Regions from separate parts of the Pseudomonas sp. S3_B11 genome, predicted to be linked through region 2. Evidence: predicted binding sites of a transcription regulator. Region 2 holds the regulator's gene; each other region holds the start of a gene.
What was found. Region 2 encodes FliA, which starts transcription of late flagellar genes. Its sites were predicted from a motif close to CTAAAGTTTNNNNNNNNNNNGCCGNTAA; they were not measured.
Positions count from the first base shown of each region.

Region 1 (7,177 bases), 3.4 Mb from region 2:
AGCTATTTGCTGGTCAGTGGCCATGGCGGGCCGCAGGCGTCGGTGACCAACCTGTGGTCCCACGGCGGGTTCTTCCCCAACGGTGTGAGCGGGCTGGTGATGGCCATGGCGATCATCATGTTCTCTTTCGGTGGCCTGGAAATGCTCGGTTTCACCGCCGCTGAGGCCGACAAACCGAAAACCGTGATCCCCAAGGCCATCAACCAGGTGATCTACCGGATCCTGATTTTCTACATCGGTGCGCTCGTGGTGCTGTTGTCCCTGACCCCTTGGGACAGCCTGCTGACCACGCTCAACGCTTCCGGCGATGCCTACAGCGGCAGCCCGTTCGTGCAGGTGTTCTCGATGCTGGGCAGCAACACTGCGGCGCATATCCTCAACTTCGTGGTGCTCACCGCCGCGCTGTCGGTGTACAACAGCGGCACCTATTGCAACAGCCGCATGTTGCTGGGCATGGCCGAGCAGGGCGATGCGCCCAAGGCCTTGTCCAAGATCGACAAGCGCGGCGTGCCGGTGCGTTCGATCCTTGCGTCGGCGGCTGTCACTCTGGTGGCGGTGCTGTTGAACTACCTGATCCCGCAGCATGCGCTGGAGCTGCTGATGTCGCTGGTGGTCGCGACCTTGGTGATCAACTGGGCGATGATCAGCTACTCGCACTTCAAGTTCCGCCAGCACATGAACCAGACCCGCCAGACGCCGCTGTTCAAGGCGCTGTGGTACCCGTACGGCAACTACATCTGCCTGGCGTTCGTGGTGTTCATCCTGGGCGTGATGTTGCTGATCCCCGGCATCCAGGTATCGGTCTATGCGATTCCGGTGTGGGTGGTGTTCATGTGGGTGTGCTACGTGATCAAGAACAAGCGCAGTGCCCGGCATGAACTGGCTGTAGCGGCTGCCACCAAGTAAGCAAGCCTGAAATACAACAAACCCGGCCAAGTGCCGGGTTTGTCGTTCAAGGAAGGTACAAAATCTGTGGGAACAAGGTCTGTGGAAGCAAGGCCTTGCTCCCACAGACCTCTCCACAGGCCAGGCTCTCACAAGCCTCATTCCAGCGGTTTCGAGTATCCTGTGGGTCCTGATACCGGATACTTTCCATGCTGGCGATTTCCAACACCGTGCACATCCCGGACGCCGAGATCGAGCTGACGGCCATCCGCGCCCAAGGGGCAGGGGGGCAGAACGTCAACAAGGTTTCCAGCGCCGTGCATTTGCGCTTCGACATTCCGGCCTCGTCGCTGCCCGAGTTCTACAAGGAGCGGCTGCTGGCCCTGCGCGACAGTCGCATTACCAGCGATGGTGTATTGATCATCAAGGCCCAGCAATACCGTACGCAGGAACAGAACCGGGCCGATGCCCTGGAGCGCCTGACCGAACTGATCCTCAGCGCCACCAAGGTCGAAAAGAAGCGCCGTCCGACCAAACCGACCCTGGGTTCGAAAAAGCGTCGCCTGGAATCCAAGACCAAGCGCGGCTCGATCAAGGCCGGGCGCGGCAAGGTGGACTTCTAGCTTTTCTCCCGTTCCTGGCGATGCCTCGGCGCCTGTCGGTACAGGTAGACGCTCAATGCCAACCCGCCCAGGGCCGCCAGTGCGGCGAATAGAAAGATCGAGGCAAAGCCGAAGCCCGCGGCAATCGCACCGGCCAGCGGTCCGGTGATCCCCAGCGACAAATCAATGAACAGTGAATAAGCACCCACCGCCGCCCCGCGGCTGGAGGCCGGCACCAGGTTGACCGCTTCCACGCCCAGCGCCGGAAACACCAGGGAAAAGCCGAAGCCGCTCAACGCCGCGCCCGCCAGGGCCCAGTGGGCATCCGGTGCGAGCCACAACAGCAACAGGCCCAGGGTTTCCACCGACAGGCAGGCAATCGCCACACGAAAGCCGCCCAGACGGTTGATCAGGTTGCCGAACAGCAGGCGCGCGCCGATGAAGCTGGCGCCGAACAGGCTCAGGCACAGCACGGCGTTGTCCCAGTGCTGGGTGGCGTAGTACAGGGTGATGAAGGTCGCGATGGTGCCAAACCCGATGGAACCCAGGGCCAGGCCGCAGCCGTGTGGCAGCACGCGTCCCAGCACGTGCATGAACGGCAGGCGTTCGCCAGTGACGATGGGCGCGGCGGTTTTGCGCCAGGCCAATGCCAACCCCAGCAAGCCGAGCAAGATAATGCTCACGCCCATGCTCCATAGCCCCAGCGCATTGACCAGCCACACCCCCAGCGGTGCGCCAATCGCCAGCGCGCCGTAACTGGCGATACCGTTCCAGGAAATCACCTTGGCGGTATTCGCCGCGCCGACCCGGCCGATGCCCCAGCCAATCGAACCGGAGCCCACCAGGCTTTCCGCGCTACCGAGCACCAGGCGACCGATCAGCAGGCTGATCAGGCTGAACGTTGGCAGGTGGGGCGTCCAGGCAGACACCAGCATGAACACACCACTCAGCCCGCAGCCGGCGAGGCCGAACATCACCGCGCGCTTGCTTCCCAGGTTATCGATGATTCGCCCTGCATAAGGACGACTGAGCAGAGTGGCCAGGTATTGCACGCTGATCACCAACCCGGCGATCACCGCGCCGAAGCCCAGTTCGCCGTGGACGAACCCGGGCAGTACGGCCAGGGGAATGCCGATATTCAGGTAGCCGATGAATGTGAACAGGACGATGGAAACGACTTGCAGCGTGACCGCCAGGGGGCGCTGGGAATCTGACATGGGGTAAAGGTCCACGGAGCAGCAGGATAGGTAGGCTGCTTATGATAACGGCGACCGTGGGGTCAGGGCGGGGAAAAGTAAAACTATTTGCCCAATGGTGGTTCAGCTGCCGTTCTCACCGCTGACCAGGCGTGTGGTCACCAGTGCGGCGATGGCGTTTTCTTCGCTGCCAAAGCGCGCCAGCAGGGCTGCTTGTTTCTCGGCAGGAAGGCGGGTCCAGATCTCGACCATTTTTTCGGCAGTGCCGATCAGCACGCTGGCCTGGGCTTCGCTGAATGGAGGGGTGTCATCGGTCATGGAGGGCTCGGGATTCAGGCAGTGTGGAAAGCGCATCTTAGCGCTTTCCACACGGTCTGGTGGTGCGGGTCAATCAGTCTTCGCTGTCGGCCTGGCGGCGTTCAGTGGCTTCTTTAGGCTCGGGTTGCTGGGCGTCTGCTTGCCCCCCGGCTTGTAGCGTGGTCGTCTGCTCAGTGTCGTGCAGGCTTGGGAAGGGGAGATTAGGGATCTCGTGCATATCGCGCTCCTCGCAAAGTCTGTGGATAGATCTGGTAGATCCGCGCTTTTACAAAGCCTGGGCAGGATACAGCAGGAGAAATGACAAAAAGACTTTTAAATCCCGTCGGGCCGACAAAAGGGATTGTCTGGACAAGTCATGACCAATCCCTCCGTGCGGCGTCCTGGCGCAACTTTTTCAGCCCCGGCTACCGGCCGTTACCAGTGGTCGGCAAGGCTCAAGAATGCCTCTGCAAGGCCGATGGTCTGTACAAATCCTTTGGCATTCGGTTTCGACACCGGACATGGAAGTCGGGGCGTCGTTAGCTCTTTTTACCCCCACGAGATTCTTTCCATGTTTCTACAAAAATCCTTGAGAGCCCAGATCCTTGCCCTGCTCAGCGGCAGTCTGTTGGCGATGCTGCTGATCGCCCTGGCGTCCTTTCATTTCCTGTCCGAGGGTGTCCAGAATTATCGCCAGCTGATTGATGGCCCGTTGCGCGCCTCACAATTGATCGACGAGGCCAACCTGCAATTCAAGGTGCAGGTCCAGGAATGGAAAAACGTCCTGTTGCGCGGCAAGCAGCCTGCGGACCTGGATAAGTACTGGAAGCAATTCGAGGAACGCCAGCACGATGTCCAGGGCATTCTGGGGGAGTTGATCGGGCACAAGGACCTCCCAGCCCAAATCAAGGCGCGCATTGAACGCCTGCGGGACGAACACCGTCAGTTGGGTTCGGCGTACCAGAAGGGCCGGGACGCGTTTGTGGCGGCAGGTGCTGACGCGACGGCTGGTGATGCAGCCGTCAAGGGCGTCGACCGTGCTGCCAGTGAGCAGATGAGTGAGCTGGTCGCTGAGTTGCACAAGATGGGCAGCGAGCAATCGGTGTCGATCAGTACCGGGGCCGACCGGACCATTCTGCTGGGTACTGTGGTGATGCTGGTCTCAGGCCTGCTGATTGGGGTGTTCAGCCTGTGGATGGTCAACCGCAATCTGGTGCAGCCTATCCGCAACCTGATCGCATACGTGACCCAATTGAGTCACGGTCGTTTCGCCGAGCGGGTCGTCAGCAATCGCCAGGACGAACTGGGCGATCTCGCCCTGGCGGCCAATACCTTGCGCGATTTCCTCGCCGAAACCTTCACGCGCCTGCAACGCAGTGCCACGGAGCTGGACAGTGCCAGCGGTGAACTCAATGCCATCGCCAGCCTGATGAGCCAAGGCACCAGCGAACAATTCGAACGCACCGATCAGGCGGCAACGGCAATGAACGAGATGTCCGCCACCGCCCAGGAAGTTGCCCGCCATGCCGCCGATGCGGCGCGGGCTGCCGATGATGCCGATCACTCGGCGCAGCAGGGCGAGAAAGTGATGCAGGGCACTATCCACACCATCACCCAGATGCGCGGCGAGATTGCCAACACGGCCACGGTGATCCGTCGTCTGGAAACCGACAGCGGGCGCATCGGTAAAGTGCTTGAAGTGATTCGCGGGATTGCCGAGCAGACCAACCTGCTGGCCCTCAACGCTGCCATCGAAGCGGCCCGGGCGGGGGAGGCCGGACGTGGTTTCGCGGTGGTCGCCGATGAGGTTCGCAACTTGGCCCAGCGCACGGCGTCATCGATCATCGAGATCAATCAGATTATCCAGACCGTGCAGACTGGCGCAGTGGACGCGGCCCAGGCCATCGAAAGCGGGCAGTCGCGCAGTGAAGAAAGTGTCGAGCAGGTGACCCAGGCCGGCGCCATGCTGGAACGCATCACCCAGGCGGTGGAAGCGATTCGCGACATGAACCGCCAGATCGCCACCGCCGCGGAAGAGCAGACCTCCGTGGCCGAAGACATCTCGCGCAACCTCACCGAAATCACCTGCATCGCCAGCACCAACCTCGACAATGTGCAGCGCACCGAAGCGGCCAGTCGGGATTTGCATGGGTTGTCGGGGCAGTTGAATGAAGTGACGGCGCGGTTGAGTGCCTAACCCCAGTGGCGAGGGAGCAAGCTCCCTCGCCACAAAAGCTTGTGCGAACCTGAGGTGGATCAATCTCAATAATCGCGCCGCTTGCGAAATGCCCATCGGCCTGCAATCACGGTGAAGGTTGCCACCAGCGCCACCAGGATCCAGAAGCCCTCCGGATCACCGGCCAGCGGCACGCCGCCGACGTTCATGCCGAAGAAACCGGCAATGATGTTGATGGGCAATGCCAGGACCGTGACCACCGTCAGGGTGAACAGCGTGCGGTTGCTTTGTTCGTTGAGGTTGGCGGCGATCTCTTCCTGCAGCAGCTTGATCCGCTCGCCCAGGGCGGTGAGGTCGTTGATGATCAGGGCGAACTCCTCGGTGGACTTGCGCAACTCCTTGACGTCTTCCTTCTGCAGCCATTGCGGTGGGCGGTTGAGCAGGCGCAGCAACGAGCCTGGCTCCAGGGCCAGCAGGCGTTGCAGGCGTACCAGCACTCGGCGCTGGGCGCCCAACTCGGAGCGGTTGGTGGACAGTCGCGAAGAGAGCAGTTGGTCTTCGATCTGATCGACGTTGAGGCTGGTCTTGCGCACGATCTGGGTCAGCACTTCGCCTTGGTCGCGCAGCAGATGCACGAGCAGTTCCAGCGGTGAGCGAAAGCACTCGCCGGCCTTGACCGATGAGCGCAGCTTGTCGACCGAGTGCAAAGGTTGCAGCCGCGCGCTGATGATCAGCCGACTGTGCACGCAAACCCACAACGTCGATACATCCGAGGACACCAGGTTGCTGAGGTTGAACACCACATCGTTCACCACCGCCAGCAATGCCGAGTCCACATGTTCGATGCGGGTCGAGCGCGAGCCTTCGTGCAGGGCTTCGAAGAATTCCTGGGGCAAGGCCAGGTGGCTTTTCATCCAGCGCTCGCAGGCAGCGTGGGCCAGGTTCAGGTGCAGCCAGAGGAATTCGTCGGCGTCTTGCGGTTGTTGCAGGCTTTGCAGGGCCTGGGCCGAATCGATCTCCCTGCCACGCTCGCCGGGGCGGAAACGAAATCCGTAAAGCAGGCCGAACAGGTCCGGATCGCGATGGCTTTGGTCGATGCTGTGGTTCATGAGGGCTCGCTGGCGGGGAGTGCCTGTCGCGGCGACAACAGGGTCACTTGAGCGGCATCATTGCAGGGTTTTTTGAAGGTTTTGTGACAGGTGGCTGTGTCACTTGGACCGTTAGCCGTTTACATACGCACGCAAAAGAGCCGCGCAACTTGAAAGTTGCGCGGCTCTACATGGATTAAATCAGTCATCTCGGTCTTGTTTGTTTTCCAAGACCTCTCCGGTAGCGGCATTGAGTTCAACGTCAAACTCTCTGCCATCTGGGTAACGTACTTCAACTTCGTATTCATAACCGTTGAAACGCTCATCCAAGTCAGCAAGTCCGATGGTCGCTCCCGGGTGCAGTTTCTCGACGATCTGCTTAAGTTCGTCCATAGATTTGATCTTGCCTTCCTTGACCAGTTGGGGAATCTGGGTGGCCGGAACATCCTTCGCCTGGGCCAGGCCAGCGGTGAGGGTCAGGGCGGCAGCGGTAAACAGGGCAGTCAAAGTTTTCATAGGTCTTTCCTTTGTCGTTAAAGGGTGATTCGTTTAAGTGGGCTCAGATTATCTGTGGCAACTTAATTCACCCTTAATTCGGAAAACTTGCAGCGACTGCACCGATCCGGCCCTGATTCCTCAGTAACCGTTCTTCTCCAATAGTTGCGCCACACTGCCTGTTTCGGGACGCTTGAAGTACTTGAGCAACTCACTGGCCCGATTGGTGAAAATGCCATCCACGCCGGCGTTCATCACTTTCTTGAAGTCCACCGGCTCATCAACAGTGTAGACATGCACCAGCAGGCCCTGGTCATGGGTGTACTGGTTCATCCATGGCTGCACCAGGTCCGCGTAACTCTGGCTGCCGCCATGGGTCAACGCCGCGGATGGCCCAGTACCAATGGCGCCCTGGGCCTTGGCATACTGAATCCATTT
Region 1 covers NZ_CP162749.1:689,650-696,826, forward strand. Annotated here, with positions in the region: gene AB4O22_RS03160 (amino acid permease) at 1-906, shown strand, start outside; gene arfB (alternative ribosome rescue aminoacyl-tRNA hydrolase ArfB) at 1,095-1,508, shown strand; gene AB4O22_RS03170 (MFS transporter) at 1,505-2,704, opposite strand; gene AB4O22_RS03175 (hypothetical protein) at 2,807-3,037, opposite strand; gene AB4O22_RS03180 (hypothetical protein) at 3,075-3,218, opposite strand; gene AB4O22_RS03185 (methyl-accepting chemotaxis protein) at 3,552-5,177, shown strand; gene AB4O22_RS03190 (transporter) at 5,243-6,265, opposite strand; gene AB4O22_RS03195 (PepSY domain-containing protein) at 6,446-6,760, opposite strand; gene AB4O22_RS03200 (glycerophosphodiester phosphodiesterase) at 6,881-7,177, opposite strand, start outside.
Region 1: the regulator FliA is predicted to act here: its motif matches at 3,435-3,462, upstream of AB4O22_RS03185 (methyl-accepting chemotaxis protein).

Region 2 (7,177 bases):
AGGCTCGGAAGAGGGTGTTCTGCTGGAGCCAAGCATGGCCGAGAAGCTGCAGCGTTCGCTGATCGAAGCAGCCCAGCGGCAAGAGATGCAAGGCCAACCGGTGATCCTGCTGGTGGCCGGTCCGATTCGCGCGATGCTCTCGCGATTCGGGCGCCTCGCGGTCCCGGGGTTGCATGTGCTGGCGTACCAGGAAATACCGGACAACAAGCAAGTGACCATCGTTGCGACAGTAGGGCCCAACGGCTGAGGTAGTGGTTTATGCAAGTGAAGCGTTTTTTCGCCGCCGACATGCGTCAGGCCATGAAACTGGTTCGTGACGAGCTGGGCGCTGAAGCAGCCATCATTGGCAACCGTCGTATCGCCGGCGGTGTCGAGCTGACGGCGGCCCTGGATTACAAACTGTCTGCGCTGGCCCCGCGGGTTCCGAACATGGAACTCGAAGATGAGCTGCGCAAGACTCAATCGCGCATCGCCAGCGCCCAGGCCGAGCTGAGCCTGCGCAGCAGCGAAGGCGAGGCCGCGGCAGGCACCAATCGTCAATTGTTCGCCGGTCAGCCGCTGACGGCTGGCCTGCCGTTGACCGCTGCCGAACCGCTGATCGAGCAGGCCCAAGCCGAACCGCGTCGTCCTGAGCCGGCGCCCGCAGCGCCTGCCCGGGGTGTCGATCCGCGCGCCCTGGACTCGATGCGCTTTGAACTCAACAGCCTGCGCGAGCTGATGGAAGTCCAGCTCGGCTCCCTGGCCTGGAACCAGCTGCAAGGCAGCCGTCCAGCCCAGGCCAACCTGTGGCGTCGCCTGCAACGCATCGGCCTGTCCGGCCCGTTGTCCCGGGACCTGCTGGCGCTGATCAATGGTATTGAAGAACCTCGCCAGGCCTGGCGCATGTTGCTGGCGCACCTGGCGCGGATGATCGCGACCCCGGAAGTCGAGCCGCTGGAGGAAGGCGGGGTAATTGCCATGGTCGGCCCTGCCGGCATGGGCAAGACCACCACCCTGGCCAAGCTCGCCGCCCGTTATGTACTCAAGTACGGCGCCCAGAGCATTGCCCTGGTGAGCATGGACAGTTTCCGCATCGGTGCCCAGGAGCAACTCAAGACCCTCGGCCGGATCCTCAATGTGTCGGTGACCCATGTGGATCCGGGCCAGTCCCTGGCCCAGGCGCTGGAGCCGCTGCTGCGCAAACGCGTCGTGCTGATCGATACCGCAGGCTTGCAAGCCAGCGATCCAGCCCTGCGCATGCAGCTCGAAAGCCTGGCCGGACGCGGTATCAAGTCAAAAAATTATCTCGTGTTGGCAACCACCAGCCAGAAACAGGTTCTAACCGCCGCATACCACAGCTACAAACGCTGCGGGCTGGCCGGCTGCATCCTGACTAAGCTGGACGAAACGGCAAGCCTGGGCGAGGTGTTGAGCCTGGCGATCGGTCATGAATTACCGGTGGCCTACCTGACCGACGGGCCGCGGATCCCGGATGATTTGCATCTGCCGCGCCGTCATCAACTGGTCAGTCGTGCCGTGAGTGTGCAAATGCAGGAAGAACCCAGCGAAGAAGCCATGGCTGATATGTTCGCTGATATCTACCACAGCCCGACCAAGCAGGTCGGCTGAGGTAATCATGAATATTTTTTGTACCTACATCGATGGTCTGCCATGCATTGTTCCGTATGCGAACGCGCAGCCAGTAATGTGGCCTCCGTCTAAGTAAGACAAGGTAAAGAACGAACATGGGCAGCATGCATCCCGTACAGGTGATCGCGGTGACCGGCGGCAAAGGTGGCGTCGGGAAGACTAACGTGTCAGTGAACTTGTCCCTGGCTCTGGCAGAGCTTGGCCGACGGGTCATGCTGCTGGACGCCGACCTGGGCCTGGCGAACGTCGACGTGTTGTTGGGGCTTACACCCAAACGCACGCTGGCGGACGTGATTGAAGGGCGCTGTGAGCTGCGTGACGTGTTGTTGCAGGGGCCGGGCGGGATTCGCATCGTGCCGGCAGCCTCAGGCACCCAGAGCATGGTTCACCTGACCCCGGCCCAGCACGCGGGCCTGATCCAGGCTTTCAGCGACATCGGCGACAATCTCGATGTGCTGGTGATCGACACCGCAGCCGGTATCGGTGACTCGGTCGTCAGTTTCGTCCGCGCGGCCCAGGAAGTGCTGCTGGTGGTCTGCGACGAACCGACGTCCATCACCGACGCCTATGCCCTGATCAAATTGCTTAACCGCGACTATGGCATGAACCGCTTCCGTGTCCTGGCCAACATGGCCCAGAGCCCGCAGGAAGGGCGCAACCTGTTCGCCAAGTTGACAAAGGTCACGGATCGCTTCCTGGACGTCGCCCTACAATACGTCGGCGCAGTGCCTTACGACGAAAGCGTACGCAAGGCCGTCCAGAAGCAACGTGCCGTTTATGAAGCCTTTCCACGCTCCAAATGCGCGCTGGCGTTCAAGGCCATCGCCCAGAAGGTCGATACCTGGCCACTGCCGGCCAACCCTCGCGGGCATCTGGAATTTTTCGTCGAGCGTCTTGTGCAACAAACAGCAGGGCCCGTGCTATGACAGCCAGCGGTTACAACCATCTCTATAAAAAATCGGCACGGGACGCCCAATACGAATTGATCGAGCGTTACGCGCCACTGGTCAAGCGTATCGCCTATCACTTGCTGGCGCGGTTGCCGGCCAGTGTCCAGGTTGAAGACTTGATCCAGGCGGGCATGATCGGCCTGCTCGAAGTGTCGAACAAATACGACGCGAGCAAGGGCGCGAGTTTCGAGACGTATGCCGGTATTCGCATTCGCGGCGCCATGCTCGATGAAGTCCGCAAGGGCGATTGGGCGCCGCGTTCGGTACACCGCAATACCCGCATGGTCAGTGATGCAATTCGGGCAATTGAAGCTAAAACCGGGCGTGACGCTAAAGATCACGAGGTTGCGGCCGAACTCCAGTTGAGTCTCGACGATTATTACGGGATTTTGAACGATACCTTGGGCAGCCGCCTGTTCAGTTTCGACGACCTGTTGCAGGACGGCGAACATGAAGGGCTGCACGAGGATAACGCGAGTGCTCACATGGAGCCGTCGCGTGACCTGGAAGATGAACGTTTCCAGAGCGCGCTGGCGGAAGCGATTGCCAATTTGCCGGAGCGTGAGCGGCTGGTCTTGGCGCTGTACTACGACGAAGAGCTGAACCTCAAGGAAATCGGTGAGGTCCTGGGGGTCAGCGAATCGCGGGTCAGCCAGTTACACAGCCAGTGCGCGGCCCGTTTGCGGGGGCGTTTGGGGGAGTGGCGAGCGCGTTGACAGGCAGTGTGGGGACACTGCGAACGAGGCTGGCCTGGCAGGTGCTGTGCCAGTCTCCATCCGTGGTGCTCCAGACCGTTGTCGAGTGTTGTGCCGGATTGATTGAAATGGCGCGTCCAGGTGCTGGGCGCGTTTAAGACTGCTTGGAGGTCGAATTGGACAAGAACATGAAAATCCTCATCGTTGATGACTTCTCAACGATGCGGCGGATCATAAAAAACCTGTTGCGTGACCTTGGGTTCACCAACACGGCCGAAGCAGATGACGGGACCACTGCGCTCCCGATGTTGCACAGTGGCAACTTCGATTTTCTGGTCACCGACTGGAACATGCCGGGCATGACCGGTATCGACCTGTTGCGCCAGGTGCGTGCCGACGAAAAACTCAAGCATCTTCCGGTGCTGATGGTCACTGCCGAAGCCAAGCGCGAGCAGATCATCGAAGCGGCCCAGGCCGGTGTAAACGGCTATGTGGTCAAACCCTTCACGGCCCAGGCGTTGAAAGAGAAGATTGAAAAAATCTTCGAACGCATCGGTTAACGGCGCCACGGGGGAGCTATGGATAACGAATCTTCAATGGGTGATTTCGAATCGACCCTGAAAAAACATGCCCGCGAACTGGTCGACAGCCTTGAAAAAGGTCGTTTTGGCGATGCGGTTCAAATGATCCATGAGCTCAACCAGACCCGTGACCGCGGTCTGTATCAGGAGGTGGGCAAGCTCACGCGTGAATTGCACAGCGCGATTGTCAATTTCCAGATCGACCCGAATATGCCGCAGGCCGAGGAAGTCTCGCAGATCACCGACGCCACCGAGCGTCTGGGTTATGTGGTCAAGCTGACCGAGGCCGCGGCCAACCGCACCATGGACCTGGTGGAAAGCGCAACGCCCCTGGTCAACGGCCTGAGCGAAGAAGCCCAGGCCTTGAGCACCGACTGGGGTCGGTTCATGCGGCGCGAAGTCGGCGCCGAAGAGTTTCGGGAGTTGGCCCGTCGGGTCGACGGTTTCCTGGCGCGCAGCAGCACCGAGAACCGCGCGGTGGCAAGCAACCTCAACGATATTCTGCTGGCTCAGGACTATCAGGACCTGACCGGCCAGGTGATCAAGCGTGTGACCCAACTGGTCACCGAAGTGGAAAGTAACCTGCTCAAACTGGTGTTGATGGCCAGCCAGGTAGACCGCTTTGCAGGCATCGAACACGACCGTGAAGCGATGCTTGCTGAAAAAGATCCACAAAAACATCTCTCTCAGGGTGAAGGTCCGCAGATTCATGCCGATAAAAGAGAAGACGTTATGTCCGGTCAGGACGATGTGGACGATTTGCTGTCCAGCCTTGGATTCTGAGTTTTAGCCCTGTTTTAGGAGCAGCCATTAATGAGCTTCGGCGCCGATGAAGAGATCCTTCAGGATTTCCTGGTTGAGGCCGGCGAGATTCTAGAGCAACTGTCCGAACAGCTGGTCGAGCTGGAAAGCCGACCAGATGATGCGGATCTGCTCAATGCAATTTTTCGCGGTTTCCACACTGTAAAAGGAGGCGCCGGCTTCCTCCAGCTCAACGAGCTGGTGGAGTGCTGTCACATTGCCGAAAACGTGTTCGACATCCTGCGCAAGGGTGAGCGTCGCGTTGATTCGGAACTGATGGACGTGGTGCTTGAAGCGCTGGATGCGGTCAACAGCATGTTCAGCGAAGTGCGTGAGCGCTCGCCGATCACCGCTGCCACGCCTGAGTTGCTCGCCGCGCTGGCACGCCTGGCGGAGCCGCAATCGGCTGATGAAGCGGCTCCGGTTGCCGAGGCAGTGGCTGAAGAGCCGGTCGCCGAAGAGTCGGGCGACATCACCGATAACGAATTTGAACAACTGCTGGATTCGCTGAACGCCGTCAAGGCCCAAGCCGAAGCGCCGGCGGCACCTGCTGCGCCGCCCGCCAATGCAACAGCTGACGCCAGTGATGAAATCACCGACGACGAGTTCGAGTCATTGCTCGACCAGCTCCATGGCAAAGGCCAGTTCGCTCCCGATGCGGTCACGCCAGCGGCGACTCCGGCTGCCCCGAAAGCGGCGGGCGACAACTCCGACATCACCGACGACGAATTCGAAGCCTTGCTCGATCAGTTGCACGGCAAGGGCACGTTTGCCGTTGACGCGCTGGATTCGGCCATCGCTTCCGCGCCGGCGCCAGCCAAGCCGGCTGCCGCCGCGGCTGGCAGCGACCTGATCAGCGATCACGAATTCGAATCGCTGCTCGACGAGCTGCACGGCAAAGGCAAGTTTACAGAAGTCGGGAAGGCCGCGGCCGCTCCTGCTGCCGGCACTACCGCCACTGCTGTTCCAGCAGCCAAGGCTGCGCCCAAACCCGCTGCCAAGGCACCGGAACCGAAGGCCGAACCCGCCAAGCCTGCTGCCACTGCGGCCCCGGCACCTGCCCGTGCTGCGGCGGCTGCGCCAGCGGAAAAACCGGCCAGCGAAGCCGAGACTACCGTTCGGGTCGATACCGCACGCCTGGACGAGATCATGAACATGGTCGGCGAACTGGTGCTGGTGCGTAACCGTCTGGTGCGCCTGGGCCTCAATAGCCAGGACGAAGCCATGTCCAAGGCCGTGTCGAACCTCGACGTGGTCACGGCGGACCTGCAGACCGCGGTCATGAAGACCCGGATGCAGCCGATCAAGAAAGTCTTCGGGCGCTTCCCGCGCCTGGTTCGCGACCTGGCTCGCCAGCTCAAGAAAGAAATCAACCTGGAACTGGTGGGTGAAGAGACCGACCTCGACAAGAACCTTGTCGAGGCCCTGGCCGACCCGCTGGTCCACTTGGTGCGCAACGCGGTCGACCACGGCATCGAGTCGCCGGAAGAGCGCGAAGCCTCGGGCAAGGTCCGCAGCGGCAAGGTGATCCTGGCCGCCGAGCAGGAAGGCGACCACATCCTGCTGTCGATCTCCGACGACGGCAAAGGCATGGATCCGAACGTGTTGCGATCCATCGCGGTGAAACGCGGTGTGATGGACAAGGATGCCGCCGACCGCCTGAGCGACACCGAGTGCTACAACCTGATCTTCGCCCCGGGTTTCTCGACCAAGACCGAGATTTCCGACGTGTCGGGCCGTGGCGTGGGCATGGACGTGGTGAAAACCAAGATTTCCCAGCTCAACGGTTCGATCAATATCTACTCGACCAAGGGCCAGGGCTCGAAGATCGTCATCAAGGTCCCGCTGACCCTGGCGATCATGCCGACCCTGATGGTGATGCTGGGCAACCAGGCCTTCGCCTTCCCGCTGGTCAACGTCAACGAGATCTTCCACCTCGACCTGTCGCGCACCAACGTGGTGGACGGCCAGGAAGTGGTGATCGTACGGGACAAGGCACTGCCACTGTTCTACCTCAAGCGCTGGTTGGTCAGCTCCGCCGCTCATGTGGAGCAGGGCGAGGGCCATGTGGTGATCCTTTCGGTGGGCACCCAGCGGATTGGCTTCGTCGTCGACCAGTTGGTGGGCCAGGAAGAAGTGGTCATCAAGCCGTTGGGCAAGATGCTCCAGGGCACCCCGGGCATGTCCGGCGCCACCATCACCGGCGACGGCCGCATCGCGTTGATTCTCGATGTGCCAAGCATGCTCAAGCGTTACGCCGCCCGGCGTATTTGATTCTGGAGGGGCGTGGCCCAGGGCCGCGCCTCGTCTAACGGAGTGTTTATGGTAGTTAAAGTCCTGGTGGTGGACGATTCGGGGTTTTTCCGCCGCCGCGTCTCGGAAATTCTTTCGGCGGACACGAGTATTCAGGTTGTCGGTACCGCGACCAACGGCAAAGAGGCGATCGATCAGGCCCTGGCACTCAAGCCGGACGTGATCACCATGGACTACGAGATGCCAATGATGGACGGCATCACGGCCG
Region 2 covers NZ_CP162749.1:4,139,522-4,146,698, reverse strand. Annotated here, with positions in the region: gene flhA (flagellar biosynthesis protein FlhA) at 1-247, shown strand, start outside; gene flhF (flagellar biosynthesis protein FlhF) at 259-1,608, shown strand; gene fleN (flagellar synthesis regulator FleN) at 1,725-2,555, shown strand; gene fliA (RNA polymerase sigma factor FliA) at 2,552-3,295, shown strand; gene AB4O22_RS18580 (chemotaxis response regulator CheY) at 3,463-3,834, shown strand; gene AB4O22_RS18575 (protein phosphatase CheZ) at 3,853-4,638, shown strand; gene AB4O22_RS18570 (chemotaxis protein CheA) at 4,669-6,930, shown strand; gene AB4O22_RS18565 (protein-glutamate methylesterase/protein-glutamine glutaminase) at 6,979-7,177, shown strand, end outside.

Region 3 (7,177 bases), 2.9 Mb from region 2:
GCGCAGACCACACAGATACTCAACGTGAACAACGAAGTGACATTGCGGTGCCAGCCGAACTTCAACTGCAGGCGGCGCTGCATCGGCGCAAAGACGATGCCCAGGATCACCGCCCAGAACACCGCGCCGTAAAACGGCAGCAGAATCCAGATGAAGGCGATGGTGACCAGCACCAGGAGCAACATCTGGGCTTTGTTTTGCAGCATCTTTCGATTCATCAGCTTTCCATGTCCAAAGGCGGGATAAACATTAGTCCGCCAGGACGCGCCGGAGTGCCTTCGCGTTTGCCCTGTGCCTTTGATCCAGATCAATATGGCCTGGCCGAGCATGGGCTACCCTCGCCGCCTTTTGCGATCCGACGCCATCATGACCCTCGCCGCCCCCGAACTACTGGCCCCCGCCGGCACCCTGAAAAACATGCGCTATGCCTTCGCCTACGGTGCCGATGCGGTGTATGCCGGTCAGCCGCGCTACAGCCTGCGGGTGCGCAACAACGAATTCGACCATGCGAACCTGGCCTTGGGTATTGCCGAGGCCCAGGCCATGGGCAAGCGCTTCTACGTGGTGGTGAACATTGCCCCGCACAACGCCAAGTTGCGCACCTTCCTCAAAGACCTCGAACCGGTGATCGCCATGGCGCCGGACGCGCTGATCATGTCCGACCCGGGGCTGATCATGCTGGTGCGCCGGCATTTCCCGCAGATGCCGATTCACCTGTCGGTGCAGGCCAACACGGTGAACTGGGCGAGCGTCGAGTTCTGGCAGCAGCAGGGCTTGAGTCGGATCATCCTTTCCAGGGAACTGTCCCTGGAGGAAATCGCCGAGATCCGCGAGCAGGTGCCGGCCATGGAGCTGGAAGTGTTCGTCCACGGCGCGCTGTGCATGGCCTATTCCGGGCGCTGCCTGCTGTCCGGCTATTTGAACAAGCGCGACGCCAACCAGGGTAGTTGCACCAATGCCTGTCGCTGGAAATATTCGGCGCAACCGGCGGTGGAAAACGCTGTGGGCGACATTGTGCAGACCTATCAACCCGAGCCGACCCTGGGCCTTGGCGCGCCCACCGACCAGGTGTTTTTGCTTCAGGAAGCCAACCGCCCGGGAGAATCCATGCCGGCCTTCGAGGACGAGCACGGCACCTACATCATGAATGCCAAGGACCTGCGAGCCGTGCAGCACGTCGAGCGCCTGGCGCGCACGGGCGTGCATTCGCTGAAGATCGAAGGCCGGACCAAGTCGCACTTCTATTGCGCGCGCACCACCCAGGTGTATCGCCAGGCCATCGATGACGCGGTGGCGGGCCGGGAATTTGATCGCAACCTGATGACCGACCTGGAGTCCCTGGCCCAGCGCGGCTACACCGAAGGTTTTCTAAGGCGCCATGTGCACGACGAATACCAGAACTACCAGAACGGCAGTTCGGTGTCGGAGCGCCAGCAGTTCGTCGGCGAACTGACCGGCGAACGGCGCGAACGCCTGGCCGAAGTGCGGGTGAAGAACCGCTTTGGCCTGGGCGATCACATGGAACTGATGACCCCCAAGGGCAATTTCCACTTCGACCTGCATCAGTTGCAGAACGCCAAAGGCCAGGGCATCGAGGTGGCACCGGGGGATGGGCACGTGGTGTACGTGCCGATTCCCGATGCGGTGGATCTGCGGTTTGGGTTGTTGATGCGCGATGTGCGTGAGCCATAGCCCCTGTGGGAGCGAGCTTGCTCGCGATGGCGGTGCGTCTGCCAAATGAATGTTGGCTGATCCAACGCTATCGCGAGCAAGCTCGCTCCCACAGGGTTTTGTAGCGGTTTGCACCTGTGAAGCACGGCAGGAACTGCCGAAGGCTGCGATCCTTCTTTCTCGATAAGACCCGGTTGCCCAGGTGAAAACATCTGGATCGAGAGCAAAAGATCGCAGCCTTCGGCAGCTCCTGCTGCGATGGGATCAGATCCGGAACTGTCCTACCAGCTTGCCCAGGCGCTGGCCCAGGTCGGCCAGGCTGCGGGAGGTCTGGGCGCCGAGTTGGGTTTCGTCGGCGACGCTGTCCACGGCCACGGCGATCTGATGCACGCTGCGGTTGATTTCCTCGGCCACCGCGGTCTGTTCTTCGGCAGCGCTGGCGATCTGGGCGTTCATCGAGTTGATGGTGCCGATCAACTGCGCCATGGTGTCCAGGGAGGCGCCCGCCTCGTTGGCCCGTTCCGAAGTGCCCTCGCCAGCCTCACTGGAACGGCGCATCGCTTCCACCGCCGCATGAGTGCCTGATTGCAAGCGATCGATCATGCCCTGGATTTCCTGGGTGCTCTGCTGGGTCCGGCTGGCCAGGGCCCGCACTTCATCGGCCACCACCGCAAACCCACGCCCCGCCTCGCCGGCACGCGCGGCCTCGATGGCGGCGTTGAGAGCCAGCAGGTTGGTCTGCTCGGCAATCGAACGAATCACCCCAAGCACGCTGACAATCGAAGCCACGTCCTGCTGCAGGCTGTCCAGGGACACGCCACTGCTGCGGATATCGTTCACCAACGCATGAATCTGCTGGATGCTGCCGGCCACCACGCGCTTGGCCGACTGTCCTTCCTCGTCGGTCTGCTGGGCCGCGACGGCGGCGCCTTGAGCGCTGCGGGCGACTTCCTGGGCAGCCGAGGACATCTCGTTGATCGCCGTGGCGACCTGATCGGTTTCGTGGCGCTGGCGTTCCATGGCCTGCTCGGAGCGCTGGGCCTGCTCGGAAACTTGCGTCACCAGCCCGGTCAGTTGCGAGGTCATGTCGGTGATCTGCCGCACCAGGCCGTGGATCTTGTCGACGAAGCGGTTGAACGAACCGGCCAGTTGGCCGAGCTCGTCCTGGCTGGTGATGGTCAGCCGACGGGTCAGGTCGCCCTCGCCCGCGGCGATGTCGTCGAGGTTGTCCTTCATCAGGTGCAGCGGCCGCAGGATCGTGTTGGCGAGCACCAGGCCCACCACTGCAATCACCAGCAACACCACCGCGGCGATCCCGACGATGCTCAATATCACGCCTTGCAGGCGATCGTGGACCTTGGTTTCCACCAGCGCGACCTGGGCTTCGATGCCGTCCAGGTTGACCGAGCTACCGACTGCCAGGTCCCACTTGGACAGGTATTCGGTGTAGCCAAGTTTGGGCACCAGGTCTTTGCTGCCGGGCAACGGCGAGCTGTATTCGAGGTAGTGAGTCCCGTCCTTGGCGACTTTCACCAGGTCGCGGTTGACGTAGACTCCGTTCGGGTCGCGGTTGTCCTTGAAACTCTTGCCCACGCCATCGGGGCTGTTGGCCTTGAACAGACGAATGGTCTCGGAGTCGTAGCCGAAGAAATAGCCATCCTTGCCGTAGCTGATGTTCGACAGCAGCTTGATCGCCTGGGCGCGCGCTTCATTATCGCCAGGCGCGGCGGCATCGTAGAGCGGCTTGATGGCGGTCAGGCCCACCGCTACGTAGTTCTGCAGCGTGGCCTTGGCCTCGCTGAGCAGGCGCTCGCGGGTTTGCTGGACCTCTTTGCTAGCTTGCTCCTTCAAGATGAAAGCCGTGGTCAGGCTGATGATCACGGCGGACAGCAATACCGGCAGTATCGCAAGGGACAGGACTTTAGCCTTCAGGCTCAGGCGCATGCTGTTCACTCTTGTTGGTGTTATTGGCGTGGTTAGCTGTATTAACGGCACCGCGCGGCAAAACTGTAGGACAAGGTGAACAGGGTCTAAGAGAAGGGTCGATCTTGAGGGCCCCTTCGCGAGCAAGCTCGCTCCCACAAGGATTGGTGGTGTCCACAACTCTTGTGTTCACACCGATCCACTGTGGGAGCGAGCTTGCTCGAGATTGAGGTAACTCGGTATTGAGGTTACAAGACCATCGCCGCCACCCAACCAAACACCAGCAGCGGCAGGTTGTAGTGGATGAAGGTCGGGACCACGGTGTCCCAGATGTGATGGTGCTGGCCGTCGATGTTCAGGCCCGAGGTCGGACCCAGGGTCGAGTCCGACGCTGGCGAGCCGGCATCGCCCAGGGCGCCGGCAGTGCCGACGATGCAGACGATCGCCAGCGGGCTGAAGCCCAGTTGCAGGCACAGTGGCACGAAAATCGTCGCCAGGATCGGCACCGTGGAAAACGACGAGCCGATGCCCATGGTCACCAGCAGCCCCACCAGCAACATCATCAGCGCGCCAATGCCCTTGTTGTGGCCAATCCAGGCCGCCGAAGACTCCACCAGGCTCTGGACTTCGCCGGTAGCCTTCATCACTTCGGCGAAGCCTGAGGCCGCGATCATGATGAAGCCGATCATCGCCATCATCTTCATGCCTTCGGTGAACAGATCGTCAGTCTCGCGCCAGCGCACCACCCCCGACAGTGAGAAAATCAGGAACCCGACCAGGGCACCGATGATCATCGAGTCCACCAGCAACTGCACCGCGAACGCCGCCGCCACCGCAAACCCGGCCACCATCAGGCTCATTGGGTTGTAGTTCACCTTCACCTGCTCGACCCGGGCAATTTTCTTCAGGTCGTAGACGCGCTTCTTGCGGTAGGAGAACAACGACAACAGCAGGCCAAACACCATGCCCAACGCCGGAATGCCCATGGCATGGGTGACGTTGATGCCGCTGACGTCCACACCGCTGCGGGCGATGTTGGCCAGGAGGATTTCGTTGAGGAAGATATTGCCGAAGCCCACCGGCAGGAACATGTAGGGCGTGATCAGGCCGAAGGTCATGACGCAGGCGATCAACCGGCGGTCCAACTGCAACTTGGTCAGCACATAGAGCAGCGGTGGCACCAGCAGCGGGATGAAAGCGATGTGGATCGGCAAAATGTTCTGGGAGGCGACCGCGACCGTTCCCAGCAGACCGATCAGCACCCATTTGACGCCCGAGCCACCCGCGGCATCCTGGCGATCCACCAGGGCCAGGGCTTTGTCCGCCAGGGCGTGGGCCATGCCGGACTTGGCAATCGCCACGGCGAAGGCACCGAGCAAGGCGTAGGACAACGCCACCGTCGCACCGCCACCCAGGCCGGCGTTGAACGCCTTGAGCGTTGCCTCGACTCCCAGGCCACCCGTCAGGCCACCCACCAACGCACCGATAATCAGCGCGATCACCACATGCACGCGGGCCAGGCTGAGCACCAGCATGACGCCAACCGCGGCAATTACTGCATTTATCATCATTACCTCAAAGCACAGCGATGGAAAGCCACCGGACAAAAAGGTCGCGACTTTGCAGCAAGCGGCGGCAAGCTGCAAGGGCCGTGGGGCGGGTTTTCAAGTCTCGCCCCCCTGTATGAGGGGGATTTGTGGGAGCAAAGCTTGCTCGCGATGACGTTGTCACCTACAACACCTGTGCTGGCTTTAAAAATGCTATCGCGAGCAAGCTTGCTCCCACAGGTTCGCCCCACATACAGGCGGTGCCATGAATAGCTGTCAGCGCTTGGGCAACTCGATCACCACCTTCAACCCACCCCACTCGCTGTCGTCCAACGCCAGCAGGCCGCCCCAGGTGTCGACGATGTCCCGCACGATGCCCAGGCCCAGGCCGTGTCCATCGGTCTGTTCATCCAGCCGCGTGCCGCGGCTGAACACCTGGTCGCGGCGATCCTTGGGGATGCCCGGGCCGTCGTCTTCCACGGCCAGGCTGAACCCGTCGGCTGTCTCGGTCATGGTCAGGCGCACTTCGGCATCGGCCCATTTGCAGGCGTTGTCCAGCAGGTTGCCCAACAGTTCCAGCAGGTCTTCACGATCCCACGGCAGGTGCAGGCCTGGCGGGGCGACGTAGCTCAGGTGCAGGTGTTCGCCGTGGATCATGTTCAACGTGGCCAGCAACCCCGGCAACTCGGCGTCGCAGTCCAGGTGCGCGCCGGGCAAGGCATCGCCGGACAAGCGGGCGCGGTTGAGTTCCCGGTTCAGGCGCTGGCGGACCTGCTCCAGTTGCTCGAGCAACAGTTTGCGCAACTCGGGATACGGATCGAGCTTCTCGTTCGACGCCAGGCTTTGCAGCACCGCCAGCGGGGTCTTCAAGGCATGGCCGAGGTTACCCAGGGCGTTGCGCGAACGCTTGAGGCTGTCCTCGGTGTGGGCCAGCAGATGATTGATTTGCGCCACCAGCGGTTCCAGCTCCCGTGGCACCTGTTCGTCGAGTTGCGAACGCTGCCCGCGCTGCAACTGGGCAATCTGCTCCCGCGCCCGGTCCAGCGGACGCAAGGCGCGGCGCACGGTGATGCGTTGCAGCAACAGAATCAACAGCAACCCCGCCAACCCCAGCCCGAGGCCGATCTGCTGCATTCGACGGAAGCTGTCACGCACCGGTGTGTAGTCCTGGGCCACGCTGATGGAAATCGCCTGGCCCAGCCGTCGATAGTCGGTGCGCAGCACCAAGAGCTTCTGGCCCTCAGGCCCCAGTTGCAGGTTGCTGTGCAGGCCCGGGTGGTCGAGCCGGGGCAATTCCTGGTCCCACAGGGAACGGGAGCGCCAGTGCACATCGGCAAAATCGATGCGGAAATAGTGCCCGGAAAACGGCCGCAGATAGGCCGGCGACAGGCGTCGCTCATCCAGCTGCAAACCCTGCGGGCCTCGCACCAGGGCCACCAGCAGGTTTTCGCTGTCGTTGCGCAGCCCGGCTTCCAGGTAACGCTGCAAGCCCAGCTCGAACAGCCATAGACTGGTCTGTGCCAGGACCAGGCCGACCACCACCATCACACCGATCAGCCCCAGGCTCAGGCGCCGCTGGATGGATCTCACTGCGCCTGCCCGCCGAACAGGTAACCCTGGCCGCGACGGGTTTCAATCACGCTGCGTCCCAGCTTGCGCCGCAGGTGATTGACGTGGACTTCCAGCACGTTGGAATCGCGCTCGGTCTCACCGTCATACAGGTGTTCGGCGAGATGGCTTTTGGAAAGGATCTGCTCGGGATGCAGCATGAAATAGCGCAACAGGCGGAACTCGGCCGCCGTGAGCTGGATGTCGGTGCCGTCGCGGACCACGCACTGGCGGCTCTCATCCAGGTGCAACCCGGCCGATTTCAGCGTCGGCTGGTTGACCTGGCCGTGGGAGCGGCGCAGCAACGCCTGGATCCGCAACTGCAGCTCTTCAGGATGAAAAGGTTTGGTCAGGTAATCGTCGGCCCCGGCCTTGAGCCCTTCGATGCGCTCGGCCCAGGACCCGCGTGCGGTGAGGATCAGCACCGG
Region 3 covers NZ_CP162749.1:1,269,517-1,276,693, reverse strand. Annotated here, with positions in the region: gene AB4O22_RS05960 (AI-2E family transporter) at 1-218, opposite strand, end outside; gene trhP (prephenate-dependent tRNA uridine(34) hydroxylase TrhP) at 367-1,692, shown strand; gene AB4O22_RS05950 (methyl-accepting chemotaxis protein) at 1,936-3,615, opposite strand; gene AB4O22_RS05945 (Na+/H+ antiporter family protein) at 3,843-5,159, opposite strand; gene AB4O22_RS05940 (sensor histidine kinase) at 5,418-6,731, opposite strand; gene AB4O22_RS05935 (response regulator transcription factor) at 6,728-7,177, opposite strand, start outside.
Region 3: the regulator FliA is predicted to act here: its motif matches at 3,657-3,684, upstream of AB4O22_RS05950 (methyl-accepting chemotaxis protein).

Region 4 (7,177 bases), 1.6 Mb from region 2:
GGTGACCAACCCTTGCTTGGCGAACTGATCGTAATGCTGGTAGCGACCACCGAAGACCAGGATCCAACGATCATTCAGGTGCCAGTTGTCCTTAAGGTAGACCGAGCTGGAAGTCAGCTGATTGCTCAGATTGCTTTGGGTCGGGCTGATGACGCTGGGCTCTCCCAGGCCGCCGTACACCGGCGCAGAGATATCGAAGCCCCCCCGCACTGCCCCACGGTAGGTCTTGCCACGGTATTGGTCCGACACCTGATTATCAGCACCGATCAACACGTCATGGCGCTGGCCGAACAGCTCCTGTTTACCGATGAAGTCCCAGCTGGCGTAACGGGTTTCGTCATCGTAATGAGCGCCGTTGGCGGCCCGACGCAGATTATTGCCAGTCAGCGAGTTGGGCTGCGCAATCGAAAGGCTATACCGATCATTATTCCAGCCATAGGTCACGCGAGTTTTCCAATCCTCGCTCAGTTCATACTCAAACCGCGCCGTCGCCGTTTCGCGAATCCCCACGCTCTTGGCCCACGGCTCATCCAGACGCTTGTCGTAATCGATATCGGCCGGATGCCCATTGGTGAACACCGTCCCCCGATCAAACGGATTGGAATATTCGTTGTACTCATAGCTGAGATTCAACGAAGCCCGCTCCCCCGTCCAAGCCAGGGACGGCGCCACCAGGGTGCTCTCGTTGACCCCGTAGTTGCGCCAGTAGTCCTCGTGGCCGCGCTCGGCAATCAGGCGATAAGCCAGGCCGGTGTCGCCCAGCGGCCCGGTGGTGTCCAGGGCCATGGTGCCGCCGCCTTCGCTATAGGCCGAGCCGCTCAACGTGGTGCTTTGGGTGTACTCCGGTTTCTTGCTGATAACGTTGACCAGGCCGCCAGGCTCCAGCGCGCCGTACAGCATCGAGGCCGGGCCCTTGAGCACTTCGACGCGGTCGGTGGTGGCGCTGAAGTTGTGCCCCAGGTTCGAACGCACGCCGTCGCGCAGGATCGAGCCATCGTCGTTGGTGCCAAACCCGCGCTTGACCAGCGAGTCTCGCGAACCGCCCAGGGTGTTGCCCTGGCTGACGCCGCTGACGAACTTCATCGCGTCGCTCAGCGAGCGCACCTGATAGTCGGCCAGGGTCTGCTGGGTCACCACGTTGATCGATTGCGCTTCTTCCTTGATCGGTATATCGCTCTTGCTCGCCGTGCTGGCTTGCGACGTCGTATAGCCCTCTTCCTGAGTGACGCGACTGCCCTGGATGTCCGTGGCCGGCAGTTCGAGAGCGTCCTGCGCCCACAATGGGCTGGCAATGAAGCAGCAGGACAGCGTTGGCAACACACACTTGATAAAGACGTTGCGATTAGCGAGGGGGGTGGAACGTTTCAAGACGCGCACTCATAGAAGGGACGTTAATGAGAGCAAATATACTTTGAGAATGATTCCCAGTAAATCTTTTGTATCAAATGATGATCGCACCCGACCCCCTGTGGGAGCGAGCTTGCTCGCGATAGCGGCGGTACATCCAACATCAATGCAACAGACCCACCGCCATCGCGAGCAAGCTCGCTCCCACAGATTTCGCGAACGGTGATATCAAATCGCCCAACTACCCTAAAGCTTTGGCGCGCGCGGTCGAATGTATTCCATTGAGAGATTTTTTTGCCCAGGAGCAGCGGCATGCAGACGTTAAAGGCCTTGTACGAGTCTATCGAGATGCAGTTTTTCGATACCCTCACCAAAAAACTGTCGAGCCTTTTCCTGTTGGTGCTGGTCAGTGGCTTGCTGTACTGGGTGGCCCTCAGCGCCCGCGCCGAGATCGTGCTGCAGTTGCGCAACGCGCAGTTGGACGGTGCCTTGCTGGGGCAGATCGAAGGCCAGCTCGACAGCCTCACCCATGCCCTGCTCTTCGGTGCGTTCCTGACGCTGGGCATGATCAGCTTCATGGTCTGGTATTTCCGCCACCTCATCGTGCGCCCCGTCACCGCCATGACCAAGGCCCTGGAAGAGATCGCCAACGGCGAAGGTGACCTGTCCAAGGACCTGCCGCTGGTGACTCACGACGAGATCCGCGTGCTGGCCGGCACTTGCAACCGTTTCCTGGCCAAGCAGCGGGAGATCATCAGCAACGTCCAGGCACTGACCGTGCACATCGCCGTCGAATCGGCCCGCTCGTTGAAGAACATCAGCGACTCCAGTGACAGTGCCACCCACCAGGCCCGCTTCGCCAAGGAGGTCATGGACCAGAGCAACACCGCCGTGGGCCGCATCGAAGAAGTCTCGCGCCAGACCCAAGGCATCTCCAGCACCACCGCCCAGAACCTGAGCATGGCCCGCGACTCCTACGCCGAACTGCTGGAAGTGACCGGCAACATCAGCGAAATCTCCAACAGCCTCGGTGAATTTGCCACGCTGGTGAGCGCCTTGAACCAGCGTTCCTCAAGCATCAAGTCGATTGTCGGGTTGATCCAGCAGATTTCTGCCCAGACCAACCTGCTGGCCCTCAATGCCGCCATCGAAGCCGCCCGGGCCGGCGAAAGCGGCCGTGGCTTCGCGGTGGTCGCCGATGAAGTGCGGACCCTGGCACAAAACGTCAGCCGGGCCACCGATGACATCTCACGCAACATCGACGCCATGCTCGATGAGGTCAGCTCCACCCACGAACAGACCACCCAGATCAGCCACAGCGCCCGGGAAACCCAGAAAGTGGTGGAACGCGCCTCCGGTCATTTTGAAAGCATGATCGGCGACTTCGAATCCACCAACGGCAAGCTGGCGGACATCGCGACCCATATCCAGCAGTTCGCCGACAGCAACACGGGGATCAACGACCGGGTCACCCAGATTCACGCCGACAGTCAGTTGATCGACCAGCGCATGCAGCATTCGGCGACGGCCACCCGCGACCTGTCCGGCGTGGCCGAAAAAGTCCAGGCGCTGTTGGGTCGCTTCGTGCTCGGCCACGGCAAGCTGGATGCAGCCATCACCCGGGCCAGTCAGTGCCGCGACACGCTCCAGGTTCGTCTGGAGGCGCTGCAAGGTGAAGGCCTGAATCTGTTCGATCAGAATTACCAACCGATTCCCGGCACCGACCCCAAGCAGTACATGGCCAGCTACACCGAACGCTTTGCCCAGGTTTGCCAGGAAGAATGCGACAAACTCACCCGCAGCACGCCGGGTGGCAAGGTTTCGTTCATTGTCGACAGCAAGGGCTACTGCCCGGTGAACAACAGCTGGGTCTCCAAGCCGCCAACCGGCGACCGGGTGGTGGATTTGCCGGTGTGCCGCAACAAGCGAATCTTCAACGACCCGATCGGCCTGCGCGCGGCGGGCAACGTCCAGCGTTTCCTGCTCCAGACCTACCTGCGCGATACCGGGGAAATAATGACCGAGATCGACGTACCGTTCTTCTTCGGCGGCCGTCATTGGGGCAACTTGCGGGTGGGCTTCGATGCGGCGGTGTTGTTGGCGGAGTGATGAAGCGCTCGCACGACTCCTGAGATCCTCCCACAGGGGATCTGTGGTGTATGCACATCTTGAGACCACCCCAAAAACAACTGTGGGAGCGAGCCTGCTCGCGAAGGCGGTGGGTCAGTCAACATCAATGCTGCTGATCCACCGCCTTCGCGAGCAAGCCCGCTCCCACATGGGGTTCGAGGCTACCTCAACTCAACAGCACTTGGGCCCACCCTTGCCACCGTAACGGGCCTCCTGGCGTTCGCGAAAGAACGCCTCGTAGTCCATCAACGGTTTGTCCGGGTGCTTGGTTTGCATGTGCTCGACGTAGTTGTCGTAGTCGGGCATGCCGACCATCAGGCGGGCGGCCTGACCGAGGTATTTACCCAGGCGACTCAAGTCATTGAACATCGTTGCAATCCCCTATCAAGCGTCCGGCAAGGCCTGGAATGGCGCTTCCTTGTCCGTGCGTTCCCTGGTGCCCCAGGCGGCGATACCGACCTTGAGCGCGTAGAACAGGATGCTGAAGACCACGAACAGGAACAAGGCCGTCAGCGTCGCGTTGGTGTAGGCGTTGAACACCACGTGCTGCATCTGCTCGATGCTCTTGGCCGGAGCCAGGACCTGGCCGGCGGCCAGGGCATCGTTGTATTTGCGCGCCAGGGCCAAAAAGCCGATCGCCGGGTTGGCGTCGAACAGCTTGATCAGGCCCGCGGTGGTGGTGCAGATCAGCAGCCAGACCGCCGGCAGCATGGTCACCCAGACGTAGCGCTGGCGCTTCATCTTGATCAGGACCACGGTGGCGAGCATCAGGGCGATACCGGCCAGCATCTGGTTGGAGATGCCGAACAGCGGCCACAAGGTGTTGATGCCGCCCAGCGGATCGATCACGCCCTGGTACAGCAGGTAACCCCACATCGCTACGCAACCGGCGGTGGCGATCAGGTTGGCCGGCCAGGATTCGGTGCGCTTGAGCGAAGGCACGAACGAACCCAGCAAGTCCTGCAGCATGAACCGCCCGGCACGGGTGCCGGCGTCCACCGCGGTGAGGATGAACAGCGCTTCGAACAGGATCGCGAAGTGGTACCAGAACGCCATGGTGTTCTCACCCGGCAGCACCGAGTGCAGGATCTGCGCGATCCCGACCGCCAGGGTCGGCGCACCGCCGGCACGGGCCAGCACGGTGGTCTCGCCGATGTCCTTGGCCACCGCTTGCAGCGCCTCGGGGGTGATTGCAAAACCCCAGCTGCTGACGGTCTGGGCCACGGCCACCACGTCACCGCCGACGATCGCCGCCGGGCTGTTCATGGCGAAGTACACGCCCGGCTCGATGACCGAAGCCGCGACCATGGCCATGATCGCCACGAAGGACTCCATCAGCATGCCGCCGTAACCGATGTAGCGGGCGTTGGTTTCGTTATCCAAGAGCTTGGGCGTGGTGCCCGAGGAGATCAGCGCGTGGAAGCCCGAGACCGCGCCGCAAGCGATGGTGATGAACAGGAACGGGAACAGGCCGCCCTTCCATACCGGCCCGGTGCCGTCGGTGAACTGGGTCAGCGCCGGCATTTTCAGCTCGGGCATGGTGACCAGGATGCCGATCGCCAGGGCGACGATGGTACCGATCTTGAGGAAGGTCGACAGGTAGTCCCGCGGCGCCAGGATCAGCCACACCGGCAGCACCGCCGCGACAAAACCGTAGCCGATCAGCATCCAGGTGATCTGGATCCCGGTGAAGGAAAAGGCCTTGGCCCAGACCGGATCGGCAGCGATCTGCCCGCCCAGCCAGATCGAACCCAGCAGCAACAGCACGCCGATGAGCGAGATTTCACCGATGCGGCCCGGGCGGATGTAGCGCATGTAGATGCCCATGAACATCGCGATCGGGATGGTCGCCATCACCGTGAAGATGCCCCACGGGCTCTCGGCCAGGGCCTTGACCACGATCAGCGCCAGCACCGCGAGGATGATGATCATGATCAGGAAGCAGCCGAACAGCGCGATGGTGCCGGGGATGCGGCCCATTTCCTCACGGACCATGTCACCCAGGGAACGCCCGTTGCGGCGGGTGGACAGGAACAGGACCATGAAGTCCTGCACCGCACCGGCCAGCACCACGCCGGCGATCAGCCAGAGCGTACCGGGCAGGTAGCCCATCTGCGCCGCCAGCACCGGCCCGACCAGCGGCCCCGCGCCGGCAATGGCCGCGAAGTGGTGGCCGAAAAGAATGTGTTTGTTGGTCGGGACGTAGTCCAGGCCATCGTTGTTGAGCACGGCGGGAGTAGCTCGGCGCGCATCGAGTTGCATCACGTTGTTGGCGATGAAGAGGCTGTAGTAGCGGTAGGCGACCAGATAGATGGCCACGGCTGCGACGACGATCCAGAGGGCGTTGATGGGTTCGCCGCGGCGCAAGGCCACGACACTCAACGCACAGGCTCCCAGAACAGCCACGGCAAACCAGGCGAGGTGTTTAACCAGACGGGTTGTCATTGCGTGTCTCCTGCCGATATCCAGTGGATTGCGGCGATTGTTTTTATAGTGTGCCCCGGCTATTCGGAGCCGGCCCAATATCCCTGCAATGGGTCAATAAATAAATCCGTAGTACTACGTAGAACCCCAACTTCTGTGGGAGCAAGGCTGCCCGCGATAGAGTCAATACGGTCTTTCATAAACCGCGGCGCCTGCATCGCGAGCAAGCTTTGCTCCCACATGTCTTGCGCCACAGGTTTTATGCCTCATCCATGGGTTTGGCATATGATGCCGCCATTCGCCTCCCCGCCGAGTCCGGACAGGAGTACAGATGCTGCTCAAACACAAAATCGTCGCCCTCGGGATTTTGCCGCTGGTCCTGGCCATCGCGGTCATCTGCGCCCTGGTGATCTCGCTCAATCGCCAGTTGGGCGATCAACAGGCGCAACTGATCGAAGACAGCATCCTGGCGAGCAAGCGCGCGGAGCTGAAGAATTATGTCGAGATGGCGCAGAGTCTGATCGCCCCGCTGTATGACAACGGTCGGGGAGACGAGCGCGCACAGCAGCAGGTCCTGGAAGAACTGCGCAAGCTCAGCTTCGGCATCAACGGTTACTTTTTCGTGTACGACCGCCAGGGCCGCAGCCTCATGCATGCCCGCCAGTCGGAACTGGTGGGGCAATACCTCTGGGACATGAAGGACCCCCACGGCCTGCCGGTCATCCAGGCATTGCTCAAGAGTGCCGAGTCAGGCGAAGGGTTCCAGCGTTATGCCTGGAACAAACCCTCCTCCGGCCAGGTGACCGACAAGCTGGCCTATGTCGTGATGCTCGATCAATGGGGCTGGATGCTCGGCACCGGGATTTACCTGGAGGACGTCGAACGCGCCACCCAGCAAGCCCGCGACGAAGTTGCCCACGGCATCCACAGCACCATGCAAGCCATCGCCGCGATCGCCTTGGTGGCGGTCCTGCTGGTATTTGCCGGCGGCATGACCCTCAACGTCAGCGAACATCGCCTGGCCGACAAAAAGCTGCAGCGGCTGAATCAGCGCATCGTCAGCTTGCAGGAAGAGGAACGCTCGCGGGTTTCTCGCGAGCTGCACGACGGCATCAGCCAACTGCTGGTGTCGATAAAGTTCCAGTTCGAACTGGCCAGCCATGTGTTGGAGAACGGCCAGGAGAATGGCCTGGGCATCCTCAAGAACGCGACCGATCGGCTAGGCGAAGCCATCGGCGAAATCCGTAGCATCTCCCATGACTTGCGCTCGTCCCTG
Region 4 covers NZ_CP162749.1:2,556,188-2,563,364, forward strand. Annotated here, with positions in the region: gene AB4O22_RS11740 (TonB-dependent siderophore receptor) at 1-1,368, opposite strand, end outside; gene AB4O22_RS11745 (methyl-accepting chemotaxis protein) at 1,660-3,456, shown strand; gene AB4O22_RS11750 (YbdD/YjiX family protein) at 3,649-3,846, opposite strand; gene AB4O22_RS11755 (carbon starvation CstA family protein) at 3,862-5,922, opposite strand; gene AB4O22_RS11760 (cache domain-containing protein) at 6,233-7,177, shown strand, end outside.
Region 4: the regulator FliA is predicted to act here: its motif matches at 1,594-1,621, upstream of AB4O22_RS11745 (methyl-accepting chemotaxis protein).